4 regions of the Mesorhizobium sp. GW821-FHT07A06 genome follow, and region 3 is predicted to be linked to each of the others. Evidence: riboswitches for the same ligand, from Rfam matches in the RefSeq annotation. Region 3 holds a riboswitch; each other region holds the start of a gene.
The links. Region 3 has a riboswitch for cobalamin ahead of bluB (5,6-dimethylbenzimidazole synthase). Riboswitches for the same ligand answer to the same signal wherever they lie in the genome.
Positions count from the first base shown of each region.

Region 1: linked by a shared signal. The riboswitch ahead of AC07SZ_RS02735 (DUF1636 family protein) and the one ahead of bluB (5,6-dimethylbenzimidazole synthase) in region 3 are both predicted to bind cobalamin.
Region 2: linked by a shared signal. The riboswitch ahead of AC07SZ_RS07260 (DUF1636 family protein) and the one ahead of bluB (5,6-dimethylbenzimidazole synthase) in region 3 are both predicted to bind cobalamin.
Region 4: linked by a shared signal. The riboswitch ahead of AC07SZ_RS07020 (CbtB domain-containing protein) and the one ahead of bluB (5,6-dimethylbenzimidazole synthase) in region 3 are both predicted to bind cobalamin.

Region 1 covers NZ_JBWKRC010000001.1:550,346-558,044, reverse strand. Annotated here, with positions in the region: gene AC07SZ_RS02750 (FecCD family ABC transporter permease) at 1-932, opposite strand, end outside; gene AC07SZ_RS02745 (ABC transporter substrate-binding protein) at 932-1,879, opposite strand; gene AC07SZ_RS02740 (ABC transporter ATP-binding protein) at 1,925-2,713, opposite strand; gene AC07SZ_RS02735 (DUF1636 family protein) at 2,694-3,107, opposite strand; cobalamin riboswitch at 3,198-3,402, opposite strand; gene AC07SZ_RS02730 (GyrI-like domain-containing protein) at 3,666-4,499, shown strand; gene AC07SZ_RS02725 (bifunctional helix-turn-helix transcriptional regulator/GNAT family N-acetyltransferase) at 4,506-5,441, opposite strand; gene AC07SZ_RS02720 (DSD1 family PLP-dependent enzyme) at 5,630-6,775, opposite strand; gene AC07SZ_RS02715 (D-arabinono-1,4-lactone oxidase) at 6,772-7,699, opposite strand, start outside.
Region 2 covers NZ_JBWKRC010000002.1:366,303-374,001, reverse strand. Annotated here, with positions in the region: gene cobN (cobaltochelatase subunit CobN) at 1-1,047, opposite strand, end outside; gene cobW (cobalamin biosynthesis protein CobW) at 1,067-2,119, opposite strand; gene AC07SZ_RS07260 (DUF1636 family protein) at 2,122-2,550, opposite strand; cobalamin riboswitch at 2,591-2,795, opposite strand; gene AC07SZ_RS07255 (winged helix-turn-helix domain-containing protein) at 2,825-4,024, opposite strand; gene AC07SZ_RS07250 (NADH-quinone oxidoreductase subunit A) at 4,412-4,777, shown strand; gene AC07SZ_RS07245 (NuoB/complex I 20 kDa subunit family protein) at 4,768-5,349, shown strand; gene AC07SZ_RS07240 (NADH-quinone oxidoreductase subunit C) at 5,354-5,959, shown strand; gene AC07SZ_RS07235 (NADH-quinone oxidoreductase subunit D) at 5,969-7,159, shown strand; gene AC07SZ_RS07230 (NADH-quinone oxidoreductase subunit E) at 7,160-7,699, shown strand, end outside.
Region 3 covers NZ_JBWKRC010000001.1:95,176-102,874, reverse strand. Annotated here, with positions in the region: gene AC07SZ_RS00530 (hypothetical protein) at 1-47, opposite strand, end outside; gene dxs (1-deoxy-D-xylulose-5-phosphate synthase) at 196-2,109, opposite strand; gene AC07SZ_RS00520 (pirin family protein) at 2,212-3,132, opposite strand; gene AC07SZ_RS00515 (DUF2277 domain-containing protein) at 3,173-3,439, opposite strand; gene AC07SZ_RS00510 (exodeoxyribonuclease VII small subunit) at 3,546-3,797, opposite strand; gene AC07SZ_RS00505 (histone deacetylase family protein) at 3,801-4,727, opposite strand; cobalamin riboswitch at 4,849-5,028, shown strand; partial or broken gene bluB (5,6-dimethylbenzimidazole synthase) at 5,078-5,737, shown strand; gene AC07SZ_RS00495 (hypothetical protein) at 5,824-6,807, opposite strand; gene AC07SZ_RS00490 (TetR/AcrR family transcriptional regulator) at 6,899-7,507, opposite strand; gene AC07SZ_RS00485 (MFS transporter) at 7,627-7,699, shown strand, end outside.
Region 4 covers NZ_JBWKRC010000002.1:318,790-326,488, forward strand. Annotated here, with positions in the region: gene cobD (threonine-phosphate decarboxylase CobD) at 1-126, opposite strand, end outside; gene cbiB (adenosylcobinamide-phosphate synthase CbiB) at 125-1,099, shown strand; gene cobO (cob(I)yrinic acid a,c-diamide adenosyltransferase) at 1,096-1,725, opposite strand; gene cobU (bifunctional adenosylcobinamide kinase/adenosylcobinamide-phosphate guanylyltransferase) at 1,727-2,242, opposite strand; gene AC07SZ_RS07015 (CbtA family protein) at 2,235-3,053, opposite strand; gene AC07SZ_RS07020 (CbtB domain-containing protein) at 3,069-3,248, opposite strand; cobalamin riboswitch at 3,285-3,482, opposite strand; gene AC07SZ_RS07025 (aromatic ring-hydroxylating oxygenase subunit alpha) at 3,627-4,796, shown strand; gene AC07SZ_RS07030 (MFS transporter) at 4,800-5,999, opposite strand; gene AC07SZ_RS07035 (heparan-alpha-glucosaminide N-acetyltransferase) at 6,230-7,228, shown strand; gene AC07SZ_RS07040 (methyltransferase family protein) at 7,225-7,699, shown strand, end outside.

The DNA of each region.
Region 1 (7,699 bases), 460 kb from region 3:
AGCAAGAGCACCGCCCCGAACAATGCACAGCTGGCGATCAGGCGCAGATGCAAGGGACCGGCCAGCGGCCGCGAAAGATGCGGGATCATCAATCCGACAAAGCCGATGACGCCGGCGACCGAGACGAGAATTGCGGTCGAGAAGGCCGCGACGAGAAACGTCGCCCTGCGCATGCGCGCCACCGGCACGCCGAGGCTTTCGGCGGCACTTTCACCGGCCAGGAAGGCATCCAGCCTGCGGTGGTTCCACAGCCCGTAGGCCGCGATCGTGCCGGCTCCCAAGGCGCCCAGCCAGACATTGTCCCAGCGCGCCAGCCCCAGCCCGCCCATCGTCCAGAACAGCACCGAATGGGCCGCGCGCTGGTCTCCGGCAAAGACCAGATAATTGGTCAATGCCGTGAACAGGAAGGAGACGGCAAGGCCGGCGAGGATCAGCCGCTCCGGCCCCTGTCCCCTTACCCGTGCGACCAGCAGCAGGACGATGCAGGCGGCCAGTATGCCGCCGGTGAAGGCCGCGATGGGCAAGGTCCAGATGCCAAAACTGTCGCCGAAGACGGTGATGACGGAAACAGCGCCGGCGGCGGCTCCCGACGACAGGCCGAACAGGAACGGGTCGGCGAGATCGTTGCGGGTCACCGTCTGCAGCAACGCACCTGTCATGCCGAGGCCGGCACCGACACAGATCGCCAGGATCGTGCGCGGCAGCCTGAGATCGACGACGATCTTGCCGACCGGGCCCGACACCTGGTGTTCATGCAGCCCGACGGCATGGCCAAGCGAGCCGATGACGTCGCTCAGCGGGATCAGCGTCGAACCATAGGCGATCGACAGCAGCACGAGGGCGACGACCGCCACCATGCCCGCCACCATCGCCAACGCGAATCCCTTGTGCCCGGAAAGCGCGCCGGATTTATGCCCGGGGGCAAGAAGCATCAGAACGCTTCCGGATGCATCGCCTTGGCGATCTTGGCGATCGCCTCGATGTTTGCAGGTCCGGGCGTCAGTTCGGCATAGCGCAGCGCCACGAAACGCTCGTTCTTGACCGCGTCCGTCTCCCTCATTGCCGGATGGGCCTTCAAGAAATCGAGCAGTTTCCTGTAGCCGCCGCCATCCTGGTAATCGAGCAGGATGAGGAATTGCGGGTTGCGCGAGGCCACCGTTTCCCAGTCCGTATTGCCCCAGCTGGTGTCCATGTCGGCCATGATGTTGTCGCCGCCGGCGGCCGTGATCATGGCGCTGGGAATAGCGAATTTTCCGGCGGTGAACGGCTTGTCATCGCCGGAATCATAGAGGAACACGCGGGTTCCCTTGGCGCTGCCGACCTTCGCGGTGATGTCGGCGAGTTGCGCCTTCCAGCCGGCAACAAGCTTCTGCGCCTCTGTCTCCTTGCCAAAGATCTTGCCCAGCTTTTCAACATCGCCATAGAGCAGGTCCATGGAAGCCGCCGGGCGGTTCTTGTCGAGATGGACACAGCTTTCGGTCAGCACCAGTGTCTTGATGCCGTGCGGGGCGAGCGTATCGGGCGTCACGTCGCCACCCGGCTTCATGCCATAGTACCAGCCGGCGAAGAAGAAATCGGGCTCGACGGCGACCAGGTTTTCGAGCGTCGGGTATTTGGGCGCGAGTTCCGGGATGGAGCCCTGCTCGGCCTTGAATTCGGGGCCGACCTTGTACCATCCGGTGATGCCGGTCAGGCCGACGATCGACGGCTGCAGCTTCAGCGCGAAGGCCATCTCGGCCATGTTGAGGTCGTGGATGACGGCGCGCTTGGGCGGCGCGTCGAAGGTCAACGGCTTGCCGCAACTGTCGACGGTGACGGGGAAAGCGAAGGCGGTAGAGGCCAGCAAAGAAAAGACGAGCGACAAGGCGAGACGTTTCACGGATTTTGCTCCTTGGTTGAACAGTGCCGATGGGGATGGGTTCGTTCAGGATGGCGGCGCGGCGCGGTTCGGAACATCGAACACGGTCAGTTCGCGGTCCTCGGTGGGATGGCGCAGGCGAAACACGTCGACACCGAAAATCTCGCGGATCAGCTCTTGCGTCAGCGCTTCGCGCGGTGCGGCCAACGCGTGCAGCCGGGCTTCGTTCATCACCGCGACCCTGGTGGCGAAAGGCGCCACCAGGGTCAGGTCGTGAAGCACCGCGATCACCGTCATGCCGAAGCCGGCGACGAGTTCGAGAAGCTCGCCGCGAGCACGCGGGTCGAGATGGTTGGTCGGCTCGTCGAGGAACAACACCTTCGGTTCCTGCGCGATGGCGCGCGCCAGCTGGGCGCGTTGGCGCTCCCCGCCGGACAGCGAGCCGATCGTGCGGCCAAGCAGCGGTAGAAGCCCAGTCCGGCGCAAGGCATCGACGACGATGTCGCGCTCCTCGCTCCTGCGCCTCAGGCCGGCATGCGGAACGCGGCCGAGTTCGACATAGTCGATCACCGCCAGCCGCGGATCCGGCTGGTCGGTCTGGCCGACGACGGCCATGTGCAGGGCCCGCTCGGCTGTCGAGATTCTGTCCAGGCGTCGCCCGCCAAGCTTCACCTCGCCCGAACTTGGCCTGAGCATGCCCGACAGCATGCGCAGCAGCGTCGTCTTGCCGGCGCCATTGGGGCCGATGATGGCGAGACGATCGCCGGTGGCGATGGAGAGGCTGACCGCATGGACCAGATTCCGGCCATTCGCCACGGCACCCAGGTCGCGCGCTTCAAGAAGTGGCATTGTCATCGACTATCCCCCCCAGCTTGCCCGGCGCCGGGATGCGAGCCAGCGTCTTGCCGGCCAGTCGCGGCGGACGTTGTCCGGAATTGCACCAGCCGTCGGCAAGCGAGGCGTAAAGCCTGGCAAATCGCACAAGGTCGCCAACATCGGCCTCGGCATCGACGGAGCCGAAAAGATAGGTGGCCTTGCCCGGAGCCTGGAAGGCTACCGTCAACGGCCGTGCGCAGCCCGCCATGCATTCGACGCCTTCGATCGTGAAGCCATGCGCCACGGCGGGTTCATCGTGGGCCGAGAGCCGGGAGCGCAAATCGGCGCATAGGCTTTCGCCCGACCTGATGCCGGTCGAAACATCACGGCAAAGCGTGCACACGATGATGCGGTGATCGATGGCGCCGTCCAACTTCCGTCACTTTCCAAAACTGGCGACGGAAGGATGTTGGCGAGCCGGCCGACAAGACCGACGTCCACGTTTCCTCCCGGCACACCCCGTCCGGTCAACTTGGTGATGGCAGGTCTCCTGGCTCGCGGGTCCTTGCGCAATCCTGCCTTCCCAGCCTTGCCGGCCAGTGGCATTTCGGATCTTGCTCACCGCTTACAGTTGCGGGGGCAGCCACGGCTTCGACCTCTTGGGTCTCACCGTGTTCCCTTTTCACCCCTCGCCTTTCGACTCGGGGACCATCACCACTCGATCGTAGTTTTCCCCCAATTGCTTCGCAACGGATTTCTCGGTGCATTGTCGATCCCGCCGCGGCGCTCGAATTTTATATGTTATGTAATTACATTACGTCTTAGACGATAGCGCGCGGCGGCGTCAAGTGAGAGCTTGCTGCCGGAAGAAGCCAGCGAGCCAGATGCTGTTGGCTGCGGAGCGTTGCCGTCCGGATTGCGCGGCGAGCGCAATTCCGATCAAACTGCCGCGCGCGAAGGTGGCAAGATGATCCCCTCAATGCGAGGAGCCATGAACCCGACCGAGAAAGCGCTATGGTTCGTCGAGAGCCATCTGCCGGAGGCGATCTCGCTCGACGATGTCGCCCAAAGCAGCGGCGTGTCGCGCTTTCATGTGACGCGCGCCTTCGGCGCCGCCACCGGCCGCTCGGTCATGGGCTACATGCGCGCGCGCAGGCTGACCGAGGCGGCGCGCCGGCTGGCCGGCGGAGCGCCCGACATCCTATCGGTGGCGCTCGATGCCGGCTACAGCTCGCATGAGGCTTTCACCCGCGCCTTCCGCGACCAGTTCGGCACCACGCCGGAGATGGTGCGCGCGCAAGGCTCGACCAACACCCTCGACCTCGTGGAGCCGATCCTGATGGACCAATCCTTTCTTTCCGCCCTCGAACCACCGCGCTTCGAGACCAGCCGGCCGTTGCTGATCGCTGGGCTCGGCGAACGCTACAACTGTGAAACCAGCGCCGCCATTCCGATGCAGTGGCAACGCTTCGGCCCCTATATCGGCAACATTCCGAGCGAGACTGGCGACGTCGCCTACGGTGTCTGCGCCAACGGCGACGATGCCGGCAATTTCGACTACGTCGCCGGTGTCGAGGTCACCGACTTTTCCGACCTTCCAAGGGAACTCAGCCGCGTGCGCATACCCGCCCAGAAATACGCGGTGTTTTCGCATCGCGAACACATCTCGACTATCCGCCGGACCGTCAACACGATCTGGAACAAATGGCTGCCGGCCTCCGGGCACGAGATAGCGGACGCCCCCGAATTCGAACGCTATGGCCCGGAGTTCGATCCGCGCAGCGGCAATGGCGGACTGGAGATCTGGATACCCGTCAAGGCTTAGCAGAGATCACAATTCCAAGTCCCAGGTCTGGCCGACCAGATCCTTGCCGAAGGAGTGGTGCGGTTCTTCCTCGGTCAGTTTGAAGCCGACCGCCTGGTAGATGTGCCGGGCGGCGATCAGGATATCGTTGGTCCACAAGGTCAGCGTGTTGTAGCCCTTCGCACGGGCAAAGCCGATGCATTCCTCGACCAGTCGCCTGCCTATGCCGAGGCCACGCGCCGAAGGTTCGACATAGAGCAGGCGCAGCTTCGCCACCTGATCCGATTTGCGCACGACGAAGACCGAGCCGACCACCTCGCCTTCGCGCTCGGCGATCCAGCTTCGTTCCCATTTCGGGTCGAAGGATTTGACAAATGCCGCGAGGATTTCGGCAACCAGCGCCTCATAGGTTTCGTCCCAGCCATAGTCCTGTGCGTAGAGCATGCCTTGCCGGCGGGTGATCCAGCCGATGTCGCCGACCTGCAGCGGGCGCAACAGATAAGGGATCCTTGGCTCTGCGCTTTCACCCAGCAGAGCCTGGACCGTCCGCATGGACTTCACCAGCCGGTCCTGCTCCGACGCGGGCAGCCGATCGAGCAGCGCCGCGACCTGGTCGTGCGAATCCTTGTTCAGCGGCGCGAAGGCATTCCTGCCCGCCGCGGTCAGCGCAATCGACGATTGCCTGGCGTCCGAAACCACCGTCGACCTGGAGATGAGGTGAAGGCGCTCGAACTTCTTCAGCAGACGGCTGACATAGCCGGCATCGAGACCGAGGTCGCGCCCGAGGTCGGTCGCGGTCAGGCCGTCGCGGTGCGCCAGTTCGTAGAGCACACGCGCCTCGGTCAGGGAGAAGGCGCTTTTCAGCAGCCCTTCGTCGAGCAGGCCGATCTGGCGGGTGTAGAAGCGGTTGAAAGCCCGCACCGCGTCGATCAGGTGCTTGTTGGGGAGGTTGTGGACGGTCATGGGATGGTTCTCCTGTCATGGAAAGGATCGACCAATTAGTTGACTTAGTCAATAAAATGATTGAAGCAATACAACCTCACAACTTCGTCATTCTAGGGTCTGCGCGCGTCGCTTCGCTCCTTGGTCCGCCCTAGAATGAGGACATCGCGGGGGGGCCGGAGCGCCAATCATGACCGCAGTGGCGCCCCTCACATCATCGGCAACACCGGCCAGCGATCAACGATCCTGCCGCCGGAAAGCACGGCGATCGGCCCGAATTGCTGCAGCACGGCCTCGCTTTGCGTCGGCCGCAGGAACGCATGGTCGCCGGGCATCACAGCAGCGTCGGCCGGCAGGCCCATGAATTGCTGGTTGGAGGACAGGCCGAGCAAACCGTTCGTCTTCATGCCTTCCGGAAATACCGGCTCGGCCATCCACTTGCCGCCATAGAGATAGCAGCCCTTGCGCGGAAACCGGCCAAGCGCCTGCAAGAGGCGGGAGACGGCGGGCGGGCCTGGCAGCATCGGTTCGACCACTTTCAGGATCGGCGTCGCGATGAAAGCCGCCGGTTGGAAACCTTCGAGACCGGGCGTGTCGAAATCGCCGGGCAGCACGAAGGCCGAGCCCATCGACACCTCATTGGCAATGCCGCGGTGATGAAGCAGCGCGGTCTTGCTGCCGCCAATGTTGAGGATGCTTCGCTGGTCGGCGCCTAGGCGCGCCAAAAAATCGGCGGCCTGCTCCGAGGCCCGCGCCAACGCCCTGCCCGGCCCGCCGAACAGGCCGGGAATGTGCGGTGCGTGCGCCTCATAGGCCATGACGCCTTCGCAGCGCAGCCCTTTGTGGGCCGGCAGCATCTTCAACGCCCGCGACAAGGCCTCCGATGTGGCAAACCCGCCGCGATGCAGGCCGACATCGATCTCGAAGGCGATACGCAGTTCGATAGCGAGCTCGGCGGTCAGCGCGCCATATTCCGCCAGTCTTTCGTCGCTGTCGATCAGCCAGCAGACACGCGACCAGTCGGCGTCGCCCTTCACCAGCGCCGCTCTCGCCGCGCTGACCGGCATCGGCTTGCCGTACAGCAGATCCGCATGCGGGAACGCGCTCAGCACCGCCGCGCTGATCGGCGGATGGAAGGTCATGAAGCGATCGGTTCCAAGCGTCTTGCCGATATGCGAAAGCAGCGGCAGGCAAGCGAGCGACTTGTCGACCAGCCGCACGGCAAGGCCGGGATCAAGCCTGGCCTTCACCAGGGCGATGTTGCCGTCCAGCCGGTCGCGATCCAGCACCAGACAGGGCTGGAAAATACCGGCCTGCTCCAGCGCCTGCGAAAGATTGGCGAAATAGGCGCTCATGGTTCGATGCCGAACAAGCCGGCCATGTAGGGCGAGACGAAACGGTTTTGCGGATCGATGTCGCGGCGCACCGCCATGGCATCGTCCCAGCGCGGATAGAGCTTCCTGAAGTCCGCCGCCTTCAGGCTGTGCATCTTGCCCCAGTGCGGCCTGCCGCCATATCTGCGCAAGACCGGCTCGGCCGCCTGCATGAACGGCAACGGATCGTTCGCCGCGTCATGGTGGATGGCGATCGAGCAGGTCGGCCTGTCGTAGAAGGGCGAGAGCCAGAACTGATCAGCCGCGACGCTGCGCACCTCCATCGGGAAATAGACCTCGGGAAAGCGCTTCTCGGTCAGCTCGATGATTTCGGCCAGCGCCTTCGGTCCTTCCTCGAACGGAAGGTGATATTCCATCTCGTTGAATTTGGTCTGCCGGTCGCTGGCATAGACATTGAGCCAGTCCTGCACATAGTCCTCGGCCCGCACCTTGGCGACGGCACCCTGGATCAGCCGGCGGCGCAGCGACGGCAGCCAGGCGAGCCCGGTGCGCAGCCGGCGCAGTGTCCTCAGTCCGGCCTCGTCATCCTCGGTCGGGCGCGCGCTGGTCGCCGCGTCGCTCAAGTCGCTGGCGATGAACTGCGCATAGCCGGAGAACGGGACGTAGTAGAATTCGGCCGACCGATGCGCGGTCATCATCGTTTCGAAATCGCGCAGCATGTCGGCGACCGGCAGCACCCATTTGCGGCGGCGCAGCCGGTAGGTCGCAATGTTGTTCAGCGTCACTTCGCTCATGATCCCGAAGGCACCGAGCGAGACGCCGATGGCGTGGATCGTATCTTGATCCCCTGCCCTGGTGAATTCACGAACATTGCCAAGGCCGTCGACGATCTGCACCGTCTCCAATTGCGTGTGATAGGCGCCGAGCGTCGGTCCCGAACCATGG
Region 2 (7,699 bases), on a different contig from region 3:
CGCCAGGCCGCGCTGGTTGTTTTCCCAGACGTCGCGGCGGGTGGTGGCGACGATGGCCTGGAAGACGGGCACACCGGCACGGTCGAACAGGGTTTCGACGCCGGGCTCGGCGCCTGACGCGAAGGCGGTCGCGGTGAGGATGGCGGCGGGCTTCAGTACGGCGAACGCGGTTTCCACAAAGGCCAGTGACGCCGGGTCTTTCAGGCTGGAGACGAAGATGGGGACCGGGAGCATGCCGCGTTGGCGCAGCGCTTCGAAAAGAGCATCGATCGGCGCAACATCGGCAGCCAGAAGCATCGAACGGTAGAACAGGATCGGCACGACCTTTCCCTCCCCCTTGAGGGGCGGGTGGCCCGCAGGGTCGGATGCGGCCGGTACGACCGGGTGTGGCGTTTCTTGAGGTCGGCGCACTTCAGAGCGTCGGCGCGCTGTGGAGAGGACCCCACTCCCAGCCTGCGGCCGGACCCTCCCCTCGAGGGGGAGGGGGACGACGCCGCGTGTGGGCTCGTAGTAGCCGGCTTTTGGCACTGCCACCGGCTCAACAACGGCCGCATCCTGGCCCGCCAGCCGCGCCAGCCTCTGCACCAGCGCGCTCATATTGGCCGGGCCGCCTTCGCGGAAATAGCCGAGCAGCGCGTCCAATTCCTGGCGCGGCAGCGTCGAGGCTTCGATCAGCCTGAGATCCTCGTCGTGGCTTTCACCGGGAAGCAGCGCCAGTTTTATGCCGCGCTCGCGGGCGATCGAGGCCAACTGGTCGCAGCCATAGCGCCACCAATCGTGGCCGCCGAGGATGCGCACCAGGATGATCTTGGCGTGGCGGGCGACGCCGTCGACCCAGAGGTCGACGGACATGGGATGGCGAAGGTCGCGCAATGCCGCCAGCCGCATCGAGGGCAGGCGGCCGGCATCGGCCTTCCACGCCGCCGCCAGCCCGGCAAGATCGCTGTCGGTGAAGGACAGCGCCACGATATCCGCCGGCGTCTGCCGCAGATCGACCGGCTCGGCGAGGTCGTCGAGCGAGGCGGAGGTCGTGGTGAGGATATGCATCGCGGCCCGTGTCTGAAAATCAGCCGGCGAGTATACGCTCGATTGCCGGGCGGTTCAGCCCCTTGAGGCCGATGACGACCAGGCGCGAGCGGCGGTCGTCCTCGGCCGTCCAGGCGCGGTCATAGTAATGATTGACGCGCGGGCCGACGGCCTGCAGGAGGAGCCGCATCGGCTTGCCGCCGACCTCGACGAAACCTTTCACACGCAACACATTTTCTTCTTCGGCGACAGTGGCGACGCGCCTTGCCAGCTCGTCCGGATTGGCGATCGAAGGGATGTCGACGATGAAGGTGTCGAAGTCGTCGTGCTCGTGGTCGAAAGCGCCGTCATGATGGGATTTGCGGTTCTCGATATCGTCCTCGACGGCGAGACCGAGCCCGAGCAGTATGGAAGGGTCGACCTTGCCGTGCGAGGTCGGCACGATCTTCACGGCGCGGGCGGAATGTTCGTTGACGATGGCGTTGGCCCGGGCCGAACCGGCGGCGTCCATCAGGTCGCTCTTCGACAGGATGATCAGGTCCGCGCAGGCGATCTGATCCTCGAACACTTCCTCGACCGGGTCGTCATGGTCGAGGCTCTCATCCCCGGCGCGCTGCGCTTGCAAGGCGTCCATGTCGTTGGCGACGCGGCCTTCGGCCAAAGCAGGGCCGTCGACCACGGCGATCACGCCATCGACCGTCACGCGGCTCTTCACCGTCGGCCACTGGAACGCCTGGACCAGCGGCTTGGGCAAAGCGAGGCCCGAGGTTTCGATCAGGATGTGGTCGATCTTCGGCGTCAGCGACAGGATCTGGTCCAGCGCCGGCACGAAATCGTCGGCCACGGTGCAGCAGATGCAGCCATTGGCCAGTTCGACGATGTTCTCCTCGGGGCAGGTGTCGATGCCGCAGCCTTTCAGGATTTCGCCGTCGATGCCGATGTCGCCGAACTCGTTGACGATGATGGCAATGCGCTTGCCGCCAGCGTTTTCCAGGAGATGGCGAACCAGCGTCGTCTTGCCGGCGCCCAGGAAGCCGGTGACGACGGTGCAGGGGACGCGGGAGAGATTGCCGGTCGAATTTGGGGCGCTCATGATCAATCCTTCAACAGGTCGAGGGGAGGAATGCGGGCCACGAGGCCGCGCTTGAGGGAATCGGGCCGGCCACGCCATGGAATGAGGCCGTCCGTCGAGGTGGCGAAGAGTTTGGCGCCGGTGACGAGGTCGGCGCCGCTGGCCGCGGTCAGGTCGCCGAACACATAACTCCAGCAGCCGTCGCGCAGGATGGCGGCGCTCAGCCGGCGCTTGCAATTGCCGAGGCATTCGACGGTGCGGACGCGGATGTTGTCATCGGCCGCGGCGTGGCGCGTGTCCTCGGCCAGCAGTTCGCCGGCGCGGGGATGGGCGTCCGAGCCGGTCTCGTCGCGACAGGAGGCGCAGACGATGACCGTGACGCCGGCCAAGGCTTCGCTGTCGGCGGACGAATTGTCCGCTGTGCCAGCCGAAAAACTGCCGTTCTGGTCCAAAAAGCCGGGCTCCTTGCCCGGAAACCCGCCGGGCGATCGGATTCTCTTGTCGCAGACGGCAGGTCTCCTGGCTCGCGGGTCATCGCCTTGGGTGCCGCCTTCCCGGGAATTCCCAGTGGCTTTCGGCCTAGGCTCATCGCTTACAGTTGCGGGGACAGCCGCGGATTTGAGATCTTTCACCTCGCACCGCATTCCCTCTTAGCCCCTGCCGTTGCGGGCAAGGGACCGTCTGGACGGGATTTAGGCTTTTGCAGGCAGCGGTGTCAACGCGAGCTTACAACATGGCGATGTCGGCCAGCGCCGGGCCCAGATCGCCTGCCGGCGTCACGTCCATGCGTTCAAGGCCAAGCCAGCCCTGCATCCGCTTCAATTCCTCGAAAAGCTGCGCGGCGGTTTCAGGCGGGGCGCCGGGCTCAGGGTAGGCGGCATGGACGCGCAGGACGCTCGCTGGCCGGTCCGCCTTGAGGTCGACGCGCGCGACGATCCGGTCGCCGAGCAGGAAGGGGAGGACGTAATAGCCGTATTGGCGCTTTTCAGCCGGCGTGTAGATTTCGATGCGGTAGCGGAAATCGAACAGCCGCTCCGAACGCGAGCGCTCGAAGACGACCGGGTCGAACGGCGCCAACAGCGCGCGGGCCTCGATTTTCCGGGGCAGGCGCGCGTCCTTGTGAAGGTAGGCCGGCTTGTCCCAGCCTTCGACGCGCACCGGCAGCAATTCGCCCAACTCGACCAGTTCCTCCAGCCGGCCCTTCATATCGGCCGGCGACAGCCGGAAATAGTCGCGCAGGTCGCCTGACGTCGCCACGCCATGGGCGCGGGCGGAAATGCGCAGCAATTCGCGATGCGCGTCCTCGGCCGGGGGCACCGGCAGATCGAGGATCGCCTGCGGCAGCACGCGCTCCGGCAAATCATAGAAGCGCTCGAAGCCGCGACGGTGCGCCGTGGTGATGCGCCCGGCCCAGAACAGCCATTCGAAGGCGTGCTTGGCATGGCTCCAGCCCCACCAGCCGCCCGAACCTTTCTGGCCTTCGAGCGCCGAAGCGGCGATCGGGCCGCGCTCGACGACCGCGCGGTAGATGTCTTCTATATAGGCGGCGTGTTCGCGGCCCCATTTGGCCAGCCCCAGATACATTTCATCGCCTTGCTCGGCCCGCTGCATGCGCCAGCGCATCAGCGGATAGGTTTCGACCGGCAGGAACGAGGCCTCGTGCGCCCAGTATTCGAACACAGTGCGCTTGCGCGTCACGGCGGCATTGTCGAGCAAAGCGAGCGGGTAGGGGCCCAGGCGCGAATAGAGCGGCATATAATGAGCGCGCACCACCGCGCTGACGGAATCGATCTGCAGCAGGCCGGTGCGGGACAGCACACGGGCGAGATGACGGCGGTCGGGTGTGCCATTTGGGCGCGGATCGAGAAACCCTTGAGCGGCGAGTGCAATGCGGCGGGCCGCGGCAAGAGAGATCTTTTCCTTCATGCAGGCATCACTCTGAGGGGCTTCGGCTGTGGGTCGGTCTTTGTCTGGGCAGCTTCTTGTCGCAAAACCGGCGTCCAGTTTTGCGGAACCTGCGTGGTGATTCCAACCCATGCTAGCAGGGTTTTGGCGGCAACCATGTCAGGAGAGAAAAGTGGAGTAAAAAGCGAAGGAAATCAAACAGGAGCGGATCGGACCAGTTTCTCCGGATATGCCGTCCAGGTCGGCGTTTTGAACAAGGTTTGACTTGCTTCGCTGGAAGTGCTGCGCTAACCCTCGCCGCGTTGCAGCATAGGCCCTTAAAACGGTTCAGCGGTTAAACTGTCACGCTTCCGCAATAAGGTCCGGTGCTGTAATCAACGTGGATTGGCGCCAACGGAAAGCCGCTGCATGAACGCACTTCTCAGTTCGTACCTGCCTATCGTCCTGTTCATAGGCGTGGCACTGGTCGTCGGCCTGGCGCTGCTGGCCGCCCCGTTCCTGGTGGCCTACCGCAATCCCGATCCCGAAAAGCTGTCCGCCTACGAGTGCGGTTTCAACTCGTTCGACGATGCCCGCATGAAATTCGACATCCGTTTCTACCTGGTGTCGATCCTGTTCATCATCTTCGACCTGGAAGTGGCCTTCCTGTTCCCCTGGGCCGTGTCCTTCTCGAAGATCGGCATGCTCGGCTTCTGGTCGATGATGGTGTTTTTGGCAGTGCTGACCATCGGCTTTGCCTATGAATGGAAAAAAGGAGCGCTGGAATGGGATTGAACGACAGTTCAGGCACCCTCGTCGCGCCGAAGCCGAAGGGCATCATCGATCCCAACACCGGCAGGCCGGTGGGGGAGGACGATCCCTTCTTCCTCGAGATCAACAATGAGCTTGCCGACAAGGGCTTTCTGGTCACCTCGACCGAGGCGCTGATCACCTGGGCGCGCAGCGGCTCGCTGATGTTCATGACCTTTGGTCTGGCGTGCTGCGCGGTCGAGATGATCCACACCTCGATGCCGCGCTACGACTCGGAGCGGTTCGGTGTCGCGCCGCGCGCGTCTCCGCGCCAGTCCGACATCATGATCGTCGCCGGCACGCTGACCAACAAGATGGCGCCGGCGCTGCGCAAGGTCTACGACCAGATGCCGGAGCCTCGCTACGTCATCTCGATGGGCTCCTGCGCCAATGGCGGCGGTTACTACCACTATTCCTATTCGGTGGTGCGCGGCTGCGACCGCGTCGTGCCGGTCGACATCTATGTGCCCGGCTGCCCGCCGAGCGCCGAAGCTTTGCTCTACGGCATTCTTCTCCTGCAGAAGAAGATCCGCCGCACCGGCACGATCGAACGGTAAATCCATGGCAGCATCCCTGAGCGAACTGTCGACCTATCTCGGCGAAAAGCTGATCGGTCGTGTCAATGACGCGGTGCTCGCCTATGGCGAGCTCACCATCCATGTCGAACCGCGCGACCTCATCGAAGTGGTTACCTTCCTGCGCGACGATGCGCGCTGCCAGTTCATCTCGATCATCGATGTCTGTGGGGCTGATTATCCGTCGCGGGCCAAGCGCTTCGACGTTGTCTACCATCTGTTGTCGCCGAAGCAGAATGTCCGCATCCGCGTCAAGGTGCAGGCCGACGAGGAGACAATGGTGCCGTCGATCACCGGCGTCTATCCCGGCGCCGACTGGTTCGAGCGCGAGACCTACGATCTCTATGGCGTGCTGTTCTCGGGCCATCCCGACCTGCGCCGCCTGTTGACCGACTACGGTTTCGAAGGCCATCCGCTGCGCAAGGATTTCCCGCTGACCGGCTTCGTCGAGGTTCGCTACGACGACGAAGCCAAGCGCGTCATCTACGAGCCGGTCGAGCTCAAGCAGGAATTCCGCAATTTCGATTTTCTCTCGCCGTGGGAGGGGACGGATTACGTCCTGCCGGGCGACGAAAAAGCCAAGACGAATTGAGGCGCCACAATGGCTGAGACCTCCGTCCGCAATTTCAACATCAACTTCGGTCCGCAACATCCTGCGGCGCACGGCGTTTTGCGCCTCGTGCTGGAGCTGGACGGCGAAGTCGTCGATCGCGTCGATCCGCATATCGGGCTCTTGCATCGCGGCACGGAAAAGCTGATCGAGGCCAAGACCTATCTTCAGGCGGTGCCCTATCTCGACCGGCTCGATTATTGCGCGCCGATGAACCAGGAGCATGCCTTCGCGCTCGCCGCCGAGCGCCTGCTCGGTATCGAGGTGCCGAGGCGCGGCCAGCTGATCCGCGTGCTCTATTGCGAAATCGGCCGCATCATGTCGCACATCCTCAATGTGACGACGCAGGCCATGGACGTTGGCGCGCTGACGCCGCCACTGTGGGGCTTCGTCGAGCGCGAAAAGCTGATGGTGTTCTATGAACGCGCCTCCGGCTCGCGCATGCATGCCGCCTATTTCCGCCCCGGCGGCGTCCATCAGGATCTACCGCGCCAACTGGTCGAGGACATCGGCAAGTGGATCGACCCGTTCCTCAAGTCGATCGATGATCTCGACAAGCTGCTGACCGGCAACCGCATCTTCAAGCAGCGCAATGTCGATATCGGCATCGTTTCGCTGGCCGATGCCTGGGCCTGGGGCTTTTCCGGCGTCATGGTGCGCGGTTCGGGCGCGCCTTGGGATTTGCGCAAGTCGCAGCCTTACGAATGCTATTCGGAAATGGACTTCGACATTCCGATCGGCAAGAACGGCGACTGCTACGACCGTTATCTCGTGCGCATGGAAGAAATGCGCCAGTCGGCCCGTATCATGCGCCAGTGCGTCGACCTCTTGCTCGGCAAGGAAAGCACCGGCCCGGTCTCGAACCTCGACGGCAAGGTGGTGCCGCCGAAGCGTCAGGCGATGAAGCGCTCGATGGAAGCGCTGATCCATCACTTCAAGCTCTACACCGAGGGCTATCGTGTGCCGGCCGGCGAGGTTTACGCGGCGGTCGAGGCGCCGAAGGGCGAGTTCGGCGTCTATCTGGTCTCCGACGGTTCCAACAAGCCCTACCGCTGCAAGCTGCGCGCGCCCGGTTTCGCGCATCTGCAGGCCATGGATTTCCTCTGCCGCGGCCACATGCTGGCCGACGTCACCGCCGTTCTCGGCTCCCTCGACATCGTGTTTGGTGAGGTCGATCGCTAAATGTCAGTCCGCCGTCTCGCAGAAGCCAGCGTCCAGCCAGCGTCCTTCGCCTTCAACAAGGCGAACGCGGCAGCGGCGAAGCAATGGATCAAGAAGTACCCGAAGGGCCGCGAGCAGTCGGCGATCATTCCCTTGCTGATGATCGCGCAGGAGCAGGAAGGCTGGGTCACCAAGGCGGCGATCGAGACGATTTCCGACATGCTCGGCATGCCCCGCATCCGCGGGCTCGAGGTCGCGACCTTCTACACGCAGTACCAGCTCAATCCGGTCGGCACGCGTGCGCATATCCAGGTCTGCGGCACCACGCCCTGCATGCTGCGCGGCTCGGAAGCGCTGATGGATGTCTGCCGCTCGCGGATCCATCACGACCAGTTCCACACCAACGACAAGGGCACCTTGTCGTGGGAAGAGGTCGAGTGCCTCGGCGCCTGCGTCAACGCGCCGATGGTGATGATCTTCAAGGACACGTTCGAGGACCTGACGCCGGAACGGCTGGCCGAAATCATCGATCTTTACGATGCGGGCAAGGGCGCTTCGGTA
Region 3 (7,699 bases):
GTCGCGATGATGGCTAAAAGTGCCACGCCGCACAAAAGCGTCTTCATTGTTATTGTCTCCCTGCCTGACGTCGATCTAGCAGGGCGCCATTGAAAAACGGCCAAGAGACACGGTAAGCAAAGCGCCAAACAGCAGCGTAAACAATGCGTTAATAAATCAAGCCGGCAAACTGATTCAAGCGCTTGAGGTTTTGATTCAGGCGCGCTGGGCCCGGGCCGTATGCCCGAGCGCGGTGAAAACGGTGCGCACGATGCCGGCGGCATCGAGGCCGGCATCGGCATACATTTTTTCCGGCTTGGCGTGATCTGCGAACACGTCAGGCAGCACCAGCGGGCGCACCTTCAGGCCGCTTTCCAGCAGTCCTTCGTGGGCGAGGAACTGCAGCACATGGCTGGCGAAGCCGCCAATGGCGCCCACCTCCACCGTCACCAGAACCTCGTGCGAACGGGCCAGCCGCCGGATCAGATCCTCGTCGAGCGGCTTGGCGAAGCGGGCATCGGCGACGGTGGTGGAAAGCCCGGCCGCGCCGAGTTCCTCGGCAGCCATCAGGCAGTCTTGCAAGCGCGTGCCGAAGGACAGCAGCGCCACCTTTGTGCCTTCCCTGACGATGCGGCCCTTGCCGAGTTCGAGAACCGAGCCGCGCTCCGGCATGTCGACGCCGACACCGTTGCCGCGCGGATAGCGGAAGGCGATCGGGCCATCATCATAGCTTGCCGCGGTGCGCACCATGTGGCGCAGCTCCGCTTCGTCGGCGGCGGCCATCACGACAAAGCCCGGCAGGCTTGCCAGGAAAGTGGTGTCGAAGGCACCGCAATGGGTGGCGCCATCGGCACCGACGAAGCCGGCGCGGTCGATGGGAAAACGAACCGGCAGTTTCTGGATCGCGACGTCGTGGACGACCTGGTCGTAGGCGCGCTGAAGGAAGGTCGAATAGATCGCCGCGAACGGCTTGTAGCCTTCGGTCGCCAGGCCCGCCGCGAAGGTGACCGCATGCTGTTCGGCGATGCCGACATCGAAGGTCCTTGACGGGAACACTTCGCCGAACAGGTCCAGCCCCGTGCCGCTCGGCATGGCGGCGGTGACCGCGACGATGCGATCGTCCTCGCGCGCCTCCTGGATCAGGCTTTCGGCGAACACCTTGGTGTAGGCCGGTGCGTTGGCCGGCGCCTTGGCCTGCGCGCCGGTGATGACGTCAAACTTGTTGACGCCGTGATATTTGTCGGCGGCGGCTTCCGCCGGTGCGTAGCCCTTGCCCTTCTGGGTGACGACATGGATCAGCACCGGGCCTTCGCCATTGTCGCGGACGTTTTTCAGGACCGGGATCAGATGCTCGAGATTATGGCCGTCGATCGGGCCGATATGGTAGAAGCCGAGTTCCTCGAACAAGGTGCCGCCGGTGACGTAACCGCGCGCATGCTCGACAGCCCTTGTGATGGCACGATCGGCGCGCTTGCCGAGATAGGACGTCAGTTTCTTGCCGAAGTCGCGCAGGCCGGCATAGGCCTTGCCCGAGGCCAGCCGCGCCAGATAGGCGCTCATCGCGCCGGTCGGCGGTGCGATCGACATGTCGTTGTCGTTGAGGATGACGATGAGACGGGCGTCGAGCGCACCGGCATTGTTCATCGCCTCATAGGCCATGCCGGCCGACATGGCGCCGTCGCCGATGACGGCTATGACGTTGTTGCGGCCACCGGAGAGGTCGCGCGCCGCGGCCATGCCGAGGCCCGCCGATATCGATGTCGAGGAATGGGCGGCGCCGAAGGGATCGTATTCGCTCTCGGCGCGGCGGGTGAAGCCGGACAGGCCGCCTTCCTGGCGCAGCGTGCGGATGCGATCGCGGCGGCCGGTCAGGATCTTGTGCGGATAGGCCTGATGGCCGACATCCCAGATCAGCCGGTCGTCCGGGGTGTTGAAGACATAGTGCAGCGCGACCGTCAGTTCGACCACGCCAAGGCCGGCGCCAAGATGGCCACCGGTGCGGGACACCGCGTCGACCAGTTCGAGACGGAGTTCTGATGCCAGTTGCGGCAGTTCGCTCTCGTCAAGCGCACGCAAATCCGCCGGAATGCGGACCTTGTCGAGAAGCGGCGTATGCGGCGTTGCGTTCACGGGAGTTCGGGCTTTCTGTTCAACGGCGGGATAGGCCGCCGGCCTGCGAAAGTAAATGCGTGTCGGTGACGCGGATCAAGCAGGTCCCCTCGCCGATTTTCCTCAGTTCTCCGGCAGCGGAATAAACTCTTTCTCGTCTCCAGGAACGATATCGAAGCGGCCCGTCCTCCATTCCTGCTTGGCCTGTTCGATGCGCTCCTTGGAGGAGGAGACGAAATTCCACCAGATGTAGCGCTGCGAGCCGAGCGAGGCGCCGCCGAACAGCATGAAATGCGCGCCGGTGTGCGACGACACGATGATCTCGTCGCCGGGCCGGAACACCAGCAGGCGTTCAGCCGGGAAGACGTCACCCGAAATCGTGACCTCGCCTTCCAGTGTGTAGATGGCGCGCTCCTCCGCATCGGCCGGGATCTTTATGCTGGCGCCGGCCGCCAGCCTGAGGTCGGCGTAGAGCGTGTCGGCGTCGGCCCGTACCGGGGAACGCAGTCCCTGGAAGTCACCGATCACAACGCGGCCCGTGACGCCTTCGGCATCGATCTCGGGCAGCCGCAAGGCAGCGGTGTTCTCGAATACGGGCGCCACTTCCTCCTTGCCGTCCGGCAATGCCAGCCACGTCTGCAGGCCGGAGATCGACATCGGCGCGCCGCGCAATTCCTCGGGCGTACGCTCGGAGTGGACGATGCCTCGGCCTGCGGTCATCAGGTTAACGTCACCCGGCTGGATGACCATTTCGGTACCGAGCGAATCGCGATGCCTGATCTTGCCGTCGAACAGATAGGTAACCGTCGACAGGCCGATATGCGGATGCGGACGGACGTCGAGCGCCTGGCCTGCACGCAGGATCGCCGGCCCCATGCGATCGAAGAAGATGAACGGCCCGACCAGCCGCCTCCTGGCGGTCGGCAGAGCGCGACGGACCTCGAAGCCGCCAATGTCCTTGGCGTTCGGGATGACCATCAGTTCGATCTGGTCGCTGGCAAAGGCGTCGCCGGCTTCAGGGTCTTTCCCCGGGAAGAAGCTCATGAACTCTCCTTATCAGCGTTCGGCAACCGCCTTGGCGGCATCAGGCAAAGCGGATCGCCGCCTTTGCCCGCAGTTTGGCGGCCACTTCTTCGCGGTTGCGCGGATGCTGGTTGGTTTCGAGCGAATCGAGAAGTTCGCGCGCCGATGCCGCAATGGCCTCCACGGCGTGGTCGAACGCATGCTGGTTCTGTTTCGAGGGCCGCGTCGTTCCGCTCAGCTTGCGGACAAATTGAAGGGCTGCGTCGCGCACTTCGTCATTGGTTGCCGGCGGATCAAAATTGAACAGGGTCTTGATGTTTCTGCACATCGCTTCCGTATCTCCTCTTGTCCTGGAGCTGTTTCAATCGGGACGAGTTTCAATCATGATCGTGTCCAAAAACCGGTGAGGCAAGACCATGGTTCGCGGCCAGGCCTCAGTCCGCGTCGAGCGGCTCTGTTCCCACCGGCTTGCCATCGCGCGATAGCCTGATCTTCTCGACCTTGTCCTCGGCCGCCTTCAGCAGCCGGTCGCAATGCGCCTTCAGGGCCTCGCCGCGCTCATAGATCCGGATCGACTGATCGAGCGGCACGTCGCCACGCTCCAGATCATCGACGATCTTCTCCAGCGCGTCGAGTGCCTGTTCGAAGCTCATCGCCTTGACGTCTTCGTTGGTCTCAGCAGCCATCATTCATCCTTTCATCAGTCGCCCGACATGGGCGGCGACCGAAAATGCCAGTCCCTGCAGATCGTAACCGCCCTCGAGCAGGCTGACGAGCCGGTTGCCGCTGTGGCGGGCAGCGCGCTGCATCAGCTGGCCGGTCGCCCAGTCGAAATCGTCCTCGGTCAGGTTGATCTCGGCCAGCGGATCACGGTGATGCGCGTCGAAACCGGCCGAAATAATGATGAGGTCGGGCGCGAAATTGTCGAGCGCCGGCAGGACGCGCGACAGGAAGGCATCGCGAAACACCTCGCTGCCGGTCCGCGGCGCCAATGGTGCATTGACGATGTTGCCGGCGCCGGTCTCGCTCTTTGCGCCAGTGCCAGGATAAAGCGGCATCTGGTGCGTCGAGCAATAGAGCACCGAGGGATCGTCCCAGAAAATATCCTGCGTGCCATTGCCGTGGTGCACATCCCAGTCGACGACGGCGACACGCTCGACGCCGTGCTTCTTCTGCGCATAGCGGGCCGCGATCGCCGCCGTGTTGAAGAAGCAAAAGCCCATTGCCGTGGTCTTTTCGGCATGGTGGCCGGGTGGCCGGGCGGCGACGAAGACATTGTCGGCGCGGCCTGCGAAGACGTCGTCTACGGCGGCGTTGGCGGCGCCGATCGCGGTTATCACCGCCTGCCAGCTCTTCGGGCTGGCGGTGGTGTCGGCATCGATGCGGGCAATGCCCTCGTCGGGGATGGCGGCGCGCACGCGCGCGACGAAATCGGCCGGATGCGCGTAAAGGATGGTGGCCTCGTCGCCTTCCGGCGCCTTGACGCGGTCAAGCTCGGCAAAGGCTTCGTCGTCAAGCACGCGCTCGATGGCGCGCAAGCGGTCCGGCCGCTCGGGGTGACCGGGGGGCGTGATGTGTTCAAGGAAGATCGGATGCGTGTAGAGACGAGTGGCCATCGTCCCTATCTAGTGCCCCAACGCCGCGATGGCCATGCGTCGCGGCCCAATGGCTGGGGAAAATCGCTTCTGCGTCCATTGGCGTCGCTGTGGGGATTGGCGGCGCGGACGCTTCGGCATAAGGTCGCCTTCACTGCCTGGTGCCCGCCGCAAGCGGGAGAATCGGGAACACGGTTGAATTCCGTGGCGTGCCCAACGCTGTGAGGGGGACCGCGCCGGTAAATGCCACTGTCGATGACGGGAAGGCACCGGACGCGGGTTGATCCTGAGCCAGAAGACCGGCCTGGCAGGCACCGTCATCCGCATGGTCAGGCGGAGGACATGGGTTTGCAATCGCAAGGGGACAAGCGATGCCGGATGCTATGACCGCTCCTGTCGGCGACGGATTTGACCAGATGGCGCGCGACGCAGTCTACCGTGCCATGTTCACGCGGCGCGATGTGCGCAGTCATTTCCTGCCTGCTCCTCTCGACGATGAGGTGCTGGCGCGGCTGCTGCTTGCCGCCCATCACGCGCCATCGGTCGGGTTCATGCAGCCGTGGAATTTCATCGTCGTCCGCGATGCCGCGCGACGGGAGAAGGTACGCGACCTGTTCCTGGCCGCGCGAGAACAGGAATTGCCAGAAATCGAGGAAGATCGGCAGGCGCTTTACCGCAAGCTGAAGCTGGAAGGCATCTGCGAAAGCGCGCTCAACATCTGCATCACCTGCGACCGACAGCGCTCGAAGGGCTCGCCGCTGGGACGTTGGCACAATCCGGAGATGGACCTCTACAGCACGGTCTGCGCGGTGCAGAATTTCTGGCTGGCGGCACGCGCCGAAGGCGTCGGCGTCGGCTGGGTCAGCATCATTGAGGCGCAGGCGCTGAAAAGCCTGCTTTCCATTCCCGACCATGTAACGCCGATTGCTTATCTCTGCGTCGGCCGGGTTTCCGAGTTCGCGCCCAAACCGGACCTTGAAACGCATGGCTGGGGCCGGCGCCTGCCCCTGCCCGAACTGATCATGAGCGAGACCTTTTGCGGGAAAGGCGAGGCACCGCTCAAGTCAGCGGTGGCGCGCCTGAAAGCCGTCGATACCGCACAGGCCAGCCCGGCTGATCAGCGCGTCGCGCCGGCCGTGCCCCAGCGCGAGCCGCCGAAGGAGGAAAGCGCCTTGTCCTTGAGTTCCCGGAACTTCGATGACGCCTCGGCCAGCCGGGCATCCCAAGCCGGATCAGGCACCTGGCCGGCGATGGTCTTGAAATAGACCTGCATCAGGCAGGCGATGGCGAAGGGCTCGATGAACGCCGCCTTGAAGGCCCAGGCGAAGACGATGGCCAGCACGAAGGCCCAGCCGGCGAGCTGGCCGGGCATCATGAACAGAATGGCGCCGGCCGGGGCCAGCATCAGCAGGAAGATCACGAACGACACGCCCCACATGATGACCGCCAGCCAGACGGCGTTCTTGACCATGGTCTTGCCGTTCTGGGCGTAGAGAACCACGCCCTGGCGCGCGGTTTCGAAAGGCGAGGACGAGTTGATGCGGATGTTGTAGCCGAGGATGATCTCGTCGATATAGGTGAGCGACAGGCGGATCACCGTGTTGATGAAGGAGACCAGGCCGCTCAGGCCCGGAATGGGCAGAAAGGCGGCGACGCCGCCGAGCAGGCCGGTGATGGCGCGGATGGCGCCCTTGACCAGCTGGTCGACGACGAAAAGGATGTTGGCCTCGGCGAAACGCTCGGTCACGACCTGCCGGGCATAGGCGATCTGGTTCTGGCCGTCAGGGACATCATGGCCGTCGATCAGGTGGACCATGACGGCGATATGGCCGGCCTTGACGACGTAGAGGATGTATTCGCGGATCCAGTAGACGGCGATGGAGACGATGCCGAAGCCGACCACGCCGCCCCACAAGGCAAAGGACAGCGGTCCATCGGGATCGGTGGAAATATGGCCGACGCCATAGCCGACCGAGGCGCCCGTGCCGGTCGCCATGATGTAGGCCAGCGTGATGCCGAAATAGACGATCATGCGAAAGACAATGAAAGGCCAGGTCCGCATCATGATGGACACCGACCTGCCGATATCGAAATCCCACATGCCCCGAATCTCCCCTCAGAGATGGCTAGGGAGCATGCGCTCACCCCGCGGATTGTCAATCATGAGCGGGCACCAGGCCGCAGAAGGGACTTCAGTTCGATTGCGGACCCGGCTCCTTGAGCAGCCCCTCAAGCAGTTGCTTGAACGCCGACACCACCTTCCTCGACGTGGCTTCGGGGTCGTTTGAATTGGCGATCCGCTGCGACGCCTGGCTGCTCGCCCCGTTGATAAGGCGTGCGGCCGTTTCAGGGTCGACGCCCGGGACGACCACCCCTTCCCCCTGCAGCGCTGTCAGGTGATCGGTCATTGAGCCAACGCAGGCATTGGCATTCGACCATTGCGCCGGATCGCCCAGCACAGCCGGGCCATCCCGGAACATGATGCGCTGGATTTCCGGCTCCAGCGCCATCTCGATATAGGTGGTGCATTCGTCGACGAAACGCTGCCAGCGGGTCGGCGCTCTCGAGGCGACCTCGTTCACCCGAGCCGCCATCTCGCCGTCGATTTCGGCGATAACCGCCTCCAGCAGTCCCTTCTTGTCGCCGAAGTGATGATAGAGCGCGCCGCGCGTCAGTCCGGCTGATGCCGTGAAATCATCCATCGACGCTTCGGCATATCCGATCGTCCCGAAGGCCTGGCGCGCAGCTGCGATCAGCTTGGCGCGCGTCTCGGCGATCATCTCCTTGCGGGGTCTGTGCATCTTCTGGCCCTACTTACATACGCCCCGTATGCCAATTGACATACGCCGCGTATGATCTATCTAGTTCTCATACGCTCCGTATGTAATTGTCAGATCGCCCTTTGTCGAGGAACCGGATCATGCAAAACCCTTACTCAGAGATCTTTCGCGCACCCGGTGCCAAAGGCTTCGCAGCCGCCGGTTTCCTGGCGC
Region 4 (7,699 bases), on a different contig from region 3:
AAGCGGGTAGGAGAGCGGATTGATACCGGTAGAGAGGTCGACGAAAGGCAATACGGCGTTGGGGAAAAGCACCCTCGCCCGGCCGAGACTTCCACCATGGTCCACCGCTCCTTCAAGAAGCTTCATGTCAGTCCTGATCGCTTTCCTGTCATTGGCCGTCGAATTCGCCCTCGGTTACCCGGATTGGCTGTTTCGCGCCATCGGCCATCCGGTGACGTGGTTCGGCAGGCTGATATCCTTTCTCGATCGCAGGCTCAACCGCGCCACTGATCCCGACGCATTGCGTCGTCAACGCGGTGTCCAGGCACTTCTCGTCATCGTGCTGGTGCCGGCGGTGATCGGCCTTTGCGTACAGCTTGTCCTGCTCTGGTTCGTTCCCCTGGGACTGGTCGTTGCCGCCCTTCTGGCGACATCGCTTCTGTCGCAGAAGAGCCTTTACGAACATGTCGAATCCGTCGCCGACGCGCTCGATACAGGCGGGCTGGCCATGGGCCGTGTCGCCGTCTCGCGAATCGTTGGCCGCGATCCCGAGGCGCTCGACCGCGCCGCCGTCTGCCGTGCGGCGATCGAAAGCCTGGCGGAGAATTTTTCCGACGGCATCGTCGCTCCCGCCTTCTGGACCGGTGTCGGCGGGCTGGCCGGCGGCGCCGCCTACAAGGCCGCCAACACCGCCGATTCGATGATCGGCCATCGCACCCCGCGCCACGAGGCTTTCGGCTGGGCGGCGGCGCGCTTCGATGACTGGATCAACCTGCCGGCTTCTCGGCTGACGGCGCTGCTGATCGTGCTGGCGGCTTTCCTGGTCGGGGACGCTGATCCCCGCAGCGCCTGGCATGCGGTGTGGCGCGACGCGAAAAAACACCGCTCGCCCAACGCCGGCTGGCCGGAAGCGGCCATGGCCGGCGCGCTCGGTCTGGCATTGGCCGGGCCGCGCAGCTATGGCGGCGTGCTGGTCGACGATGTCTTCATGGGTGAAGGCGGCCGCCGCGACGTCGACAGCGGCGACATCAGGCGGGCGCTGAGACTCTACCGCGTCGCCGACTATCTGCTGATCGCGCTGTTCGGCTTGGTCTCGGTGATCGCGGTTCTGGCGTTCTAGAACTCGATCCCCTGCTGGGCTTTCACGCCTGCCGAAAAGTGGTGCTTGGTCACGCCCATCTCGGTGACCAGGTCGGCCGCTTCGACCAGCGCCGGTTTGGCGTTGCGGCCTGTGACGACGACATGCAGGTCCTCGCGACGAGCCTTCAACGCAGCAACCACCGTGTCGAGATCGAGATAGTCGTAGCGCAGCGCTATGTTGAGCTCGTCGAGCACCACAAGGCTGATGGAGGGATCGGCGATCAGCTCCAGCGCCTTGGCCCAGGCGGCTTCCGCCGCCGCGATATCGCGCTTCAGATCCTGCGTTTCCCAGGTGAAGCCCTCGCCCATCGCGTGCCAGACGACGCGGTCGCCGAAGGCAGCGAAAGCATCCTTCTCGCCCGTGTGCCACTTGCCCTTGATGAACTGGACGACGCCGACCCGCTTGCCATAGCCAAGCATCCGCAGCGCCAAGCCGAAGGCGGCTGTCGTCTTGCCCTTGCCAGGGCCGGTGTTGACGATCAGCAGTCCTTTCTCGACCGTCTTGCTCGCCACCTCGGCGTCCTGCACCGCCTTGCGTTTGGCCATCTTGGCGCGGTGGCGCTCTTCGTCCCGGTCTTCGTTGGTCTTGCCGTCGATATCGGTCATCTCATTTCACCTTGAGCGGCAGCCCCGCCACCATCAGCAGCACCGTATGGGCGATCGCCGCGATCTGCTGGTTGAGCCGGCCGGCCTCATCACGAAAACGGCGCGCCAGTGCGTTGTCCGGCACGATGCCCTGCCCGACTTCGTTGGATACCACGAACCACGGCCCGCGCGGCCGCGACAACACATCCGCCAGCCCCCGGCATTCAAGCCCCAGGTCGTGGTCTGCCAGCATGTGATTGGTCAGCCACAGCGTCAGGCAGTCGATCAGCACCGGGCGGCTATCGGGCAAAGCCTCGAGCGCGCCGGCAAGGTCGAACGGCGCATCGATGGTGGCCCAGCCCGCCCCGCGTCGCGACCGGTGCAGCGCTATGCGCTCGCGCATCTCGTCGTCATAGGCTTGCGCGGTGGCGATATAGGCCCACGGCGAGGGCAACGCCGTCGCCAGGGTTTCGGCGTGCGCGCTCTTTCCCGAGCGCGCACCACCGATGATGAAGGTCAGCTTGCCGCGATCAGGCAAAGCTGTCGCGCAGGCTGTTCGCGGTGCCGGTGAAGCGTCCGCGCACAACGCCGACGACAGCGCCAAGCACCAGCCAGAACACCAGATTGGTCAGCGTCACCGCCACCACGAACTGGTGGTGCAGGCCTTCCGGGATCGGTGTCTCGAAGCTGTCGGGCTGCGGCGCCCCGACGATATGCGGCGCCACGATCAGCAGCACCGCAAGGATGGCAAGCGGCAGCGACTTGCGGAACGCGATCAGGCCAAGCCCGATGGCGGTCGCGATCACCGTCGCCACCCACCAGATCTGGCGCTGCGTGAGGTCGGCCGCCGGCATGGCCGGCAGTTCCGGCGGCAGGCCGAGGCCGGGCGCCAGTGTGAACACGGCAAAGCCGGCCAGGCCCCAGAACACGCCCTGGCGCCAGTTGCCGATGCCGCCGGCGAATTCCGAAACAGCGACCAGGATCAGCGCGAAGCCGATGCCGGTGACGACGTTGGACACCACGTTGAAGGCAAAACGTTCGAAGCCGTCGGCCGGCGCCCAGCCCTCGTCCTCGGCCGGAGCTGCCGCTGCGGCCGGAGCCGGGGCGGCGGCGCTCATGGCATTCGATGCCGCTGGCGCGGCGGAACTCATTGCGTTGCCGCTGGCGGCATCAGCCGAGGCCGCGGGTGCCGCGGCATGGTCATGGCTGTGGCCGCCTTCGGCCTGTTCGTAGACTTCCGCCTTGAGGATCAGCGGCACGGTGGCATAGGCCTGCATGCAGGCGAGAACGACGCCGGCCACGAGCCCCGCGATCGCCGCGATGAACACGACGTTGCGAAACAGATTCATGATGTCAGGTCCTCGTCAGTGGCAGGGAAACGCCATCGAATGCCGGTTGTCATGACCGGCATTGTGGACCGCATCGATATGCGAGAAGCCGACGAAGCCGATGATGAAGGTGCCGAGCAGCGCGGCGAGCGCCAGCTGCATGAAGCGCGACTGCGAGGAGACGGAAGCGCCGAGGGAGACGGAAGCGGTAGTCATGTCTTGTCCTTTCACCCTCCACCCGAGGGCATCGAAGTCAGTTTCCTGTCGCCGGCAGGTCTCCTGGCTCACGGATCAGCGCCCTTCCCCACCTTCCCGAAGACAAATCTTCAGTGGCATATGGAGAGGACTACCGCACACAGTTGCGGGGGCAGCAACGGCATTGGGCAACAAGTCAGCCCGCACCGCATTCCCTCTTGGCTCCAAAATGGAACCGACGACATCAGCGACTATAGGCAGAATCACCGCCTCCGGCAAACCAAATTCCGCCGGTAACCAGCGCGATTACGCCATGCCGGCAACATCAGCGGTCATCGGCGCCACAATTGACAATTATGCTGGCCGGGTGTCGGCTGGCCACTTCACAGGAAGCCAGCCATGCAGCCCATTGCCAGCGAGCGCGATCCCTATAACGGCCTGACCCAGGCCGAACCCACCCTGCCCTCATCGGCCTATTGGGACGCAGCGGCCTATCAACTGGACCTCGATGCCATCTGGTACAAGAACTGGCTGCTGGTCTGCCGCGAGGCCGATCTGGCCCAGCCGCTGGCCTTTCGCCGATTCCGCATCGGCACGCAGGACATCATCGTTCTGCGCGACGACACCGGCGCGTTGCGTGCCTTCCACAACACGTGCCGGCATCGCGGCTCGCAGCTTTGCCAGGAGAGCGAGGGCCGGCTGAAGGCGCGGCTGATCACCTGCCCCTATCATGCCTGGTCCTATTCGCTGCGCGGCGACCTCGTGCGCGTGCCGTCGAAATCATTGCCGGATGGCTTCGACAAGGCCGACCATTCGCTCTATCGCGTCGCACTCTCCGTATGGCGCGGCTTCGTGTTCATCAATTTGCAGGAAGATGCGGACGGCACGGCGCAGGCATCCTTCGACCCAGCCTCCGGCAATCTCGGCAACTGGCCTTTGGAAAAGCTGGTGGCGGGCCATGTGCTGCGCAAGGTGATGCACTGCAACTGGAAGATCTTTTGGGAGAACTTCAACGAGTGCCTGCATTGTCCGGGCGTCCACAAGGACCTGTCGCGGCTGGTGCCGATCTATGGCCGCGGCCTGATGAGCCGGCATGACGACCCCGAATGGACCCGCCACGCCGACAATGACGCGCCGGAGTTTTCCGGTGGCCTGCGGGCGGGCGCCGAAACCTGGTCTAGCGACGGCAAGACCCATGGGCCGGTCTTCTCGGGATTGACGCCAGCCGAACGCGCCGCCGGCCAGACCTACGCCACCAGCCTGCCCTCGATGTTCATCGTCGGCCATGTCGACTATGTCAGGACAGTTCGGCTGGTACCGCTCGGGCCGGAACAGACGGAACTTGTCGCCGAATGGCTGTTCGCGCCCGAGGCGCTGGCCGCGACCGACATCGACAACATCATCGCCTTCGGCACACAGGTGCTGGAGGAGGATGCGGCGATCTGCGAGGTCAATCAGAAAGGCCTGCGTTCGATGCGCCACGCCGCCGGCGTGCTGATGCCCGAGGAATATGAACTGCACCGCTTCCACAACTGGGTGCGCGAGCGCCATGCGGCACTTTCACCGTGATCCTCACAGCGACTTCGGCAGGTAGCGCCAGGTCACGAAGCCGCACGCCGCCGCCAGCAGGCTGAGCGTGACGAATACCGAGCCCAGTCCGAAGAAGGCCAGCACCACCGAATAGACCAGCGGCGGCGTCAGTTCGGAAAAATCGAGATAGGTGCGGTAGACCGCAGCCATCTGCGGCCGTTCATAAGATCGCACAGAACGCATGAAGGCGGTCGAGCCCAGGGCATCGAGCGCGATGGTGAAGAACGCGCCACCAAGCAGGAAAGCGCCGGTCAACAACGGTGCGGTCGCTCCCACCGTGCCCGCGGCCAGCAGCATGGCCGACATGGCGAAATAGGCAAATGTCATGGTGCGCCGGCCGCCAAAGCGTTTTCCGGCCTTGCCCCAGAAGATCGCCATGAACAAAAGCGCATTGCCGGCCGAAACAAGGAGGCCGCCGGCAATATCGCCCTGGCCGGTGATCACCATGAACAGCGGCCCATAGACGAAGAACGTCGTCCAGAAGCAGGAGCGGCCGAAGGCGATCAGCCAGGCGAGCCTCAATCTGGGCTGCGCGACGAAGCGGCCGATATTGGCGAGCGGATTGGCCGGCCGGGTCCTGCCGGGCCGGATCGACTGGTTGTCGCCCAGCCGATAGGTCCAGAACAGCGCCAGCAAGGCCAGCGCGAACACCGCCACCGCTCCATGCGCCGCATAGATGCCGAAGCGTGTATACAGGAAGATGCCGAGCGTCGGCCCGCCGGTCCAGGCCAGCATCGACCACGCCATGCGCAGCGATTCGGCCTGCATGAAGTCGGTCTTGCGTATGTGGTCCATGATGTAGAGATTGAGCGTGATCGACAGCGCGCTGGCGCCCATCACCCGGCACAGCATCCCGGCCAATTGCCCGGCAAGCGTATGGGTGACGAAGAACAGCGAGCCGATGGCGAGCAGGCAGGCGCCCGCCGTATAGACCCAGCGCCGGGCAAAGCGGCGGATCAGCATCGGCATGAACAAGGTCACCGACAGGCCGAGCAGCGCCACGATGGTATAGAGGATCGAAACGATCTGCTCGTTGTGCAGGATCTCGTAGGCCTGGATCGGGATGACGCTCGACACCGTGGCTCGGGCAAAGGACTCCACCGCGTAGAGCGAGGCGAAGGTGCGCGCATCCGCGGCCTTGAGGGCCGGGAGCCAGATCGGATGGCGCACATGGGTGGACATTGCTTCCCCAAAAGCAGAATCACCGGCCAAATCTGCCTTGGCCACTTCCGGGCGATTAAGAGGAAACCGACGCATATCCGGCAAAAAGCGAAGTCGGTCAAAGACTTCCCGGCGCTGGCCTAAAGCGGCGCCTGATGCAAGAGACATCGCCCATGCCGCTGCTCGCGGCCTTCTTCTGTCCCGTCCAACCGTGATAGTCCTCAAGCGGGGCTGAATCAGATCGCGAGACCATGACCATCCATACGCCGACCGTACCCGTTCCGGAGCCATCCCGGCGCATCGTCGCCATCGACATCGTGCGCGGCATCGCGCTGCTGGCCATGGCGAGCTACCATTTCACCTGGGACCTGGAATTCTTCGGCTACACCGACCCGGGCCTCACGGCCTTCGGCTGGTGGAAGATCTATGCGCGCTGCATCGCCTCGACCTTCCTGTTCCTGGTCGGCGTCAGCCTGTACCTTGCCCATGGCCGGCAAATCCGCTGGAACGGCTTCTGGAAGCGGTTCGCCATGGTTGCCGGAGCGGCGATCGCCATTTCGGTCGTCACGCGGATCGCCACGCCTGACGGCTTCATCTTCTTCGGCATCCTCCACCAGATCGCGCTCGCCAGCCTGCTCGGCCTTGCCTTCCTGCGGCTGCCCGCGCTGCTGACGCTTGTCATTGCCGCGCTCGTCATCGCGGCGCCCATCTATCTGCGCTTCGAGGCTCTGGATCATCCCTGGCTGTGGTGGATCGGCCTGTCGGCGATCAATCCGCGATCCAACGACTATGTGCCGCTGTTTCCATGGTTCGGCGCGGTGCTTGTCGGCATCGCAGTGGCGAAACTCGCCTCCGCATCCGGCATGCGAGCCCGCCTTGCGCACCTCAAACCCGGACGCTGGGCCAACCCGCTGGTCTTCATCGGCCGCCACAGCCTCGCCTTCTACCTGATCCACCAGCCGCTGCTGATCGGCTGCGTCTGGCTGTTCTCGCAAGTGATGCCGGCCCAGGTCGAAACCCCGCAGGTCAATTTCCTCAAAACCTGCCAGCGCTCGTGCGAGCAGACGCGCAACGCGACCTTCTGTTCGAGCTATTGCGGCTGCATGCTGACGACGCTCGAGGGCGAAGCATCTCTTGATCGGCTCGAGAACAACGACCAGACTGCGGAGTTCAGGGCGCATCTGGGCGATCTGGCCGGCAGCTGCACGGCCCAGACCGAAGACAAGATGGATGAGGGAGGAACGCAATGACCGAAACCCTGCCGAAGCCCGGGGTGATCCCGTGGCCGCCGGTTATCTACACCGCGGCGATCGCCGTCAGCGTCATCCTCGGCATGCTCTACCCCCTGCCGTGGATCGGCGATCTCCTGGGCGACCTCCTGTTCGCGGCGGGCTGGGTGGCATTGTTCGGCGTCGCCGTACTCTGGTTCACCGCCATCCGCACCATGATGCGGGCCAGGACAACGCTCAATCCCAATGCCGTGCCCGACCATCTCGTCACGACGGGCCCTTTCGGCGTCACCCGCAACCCGATGTATCTGGCCAACACACTGCTGTTGATCGGCGTCGCCTTTGTCACGGGGATAGCCTGGTTCCTGCTCTTTGCCTTCATCGCCGCCTTCCTCACCCAGAAGCTGGCGATCGAGGGCGAGGAAAAGATACTGGCGGCGAAATTCGGCAAGAAATACCGCGACTACGCGAAGCGGGTGCGGCGCTGGATTT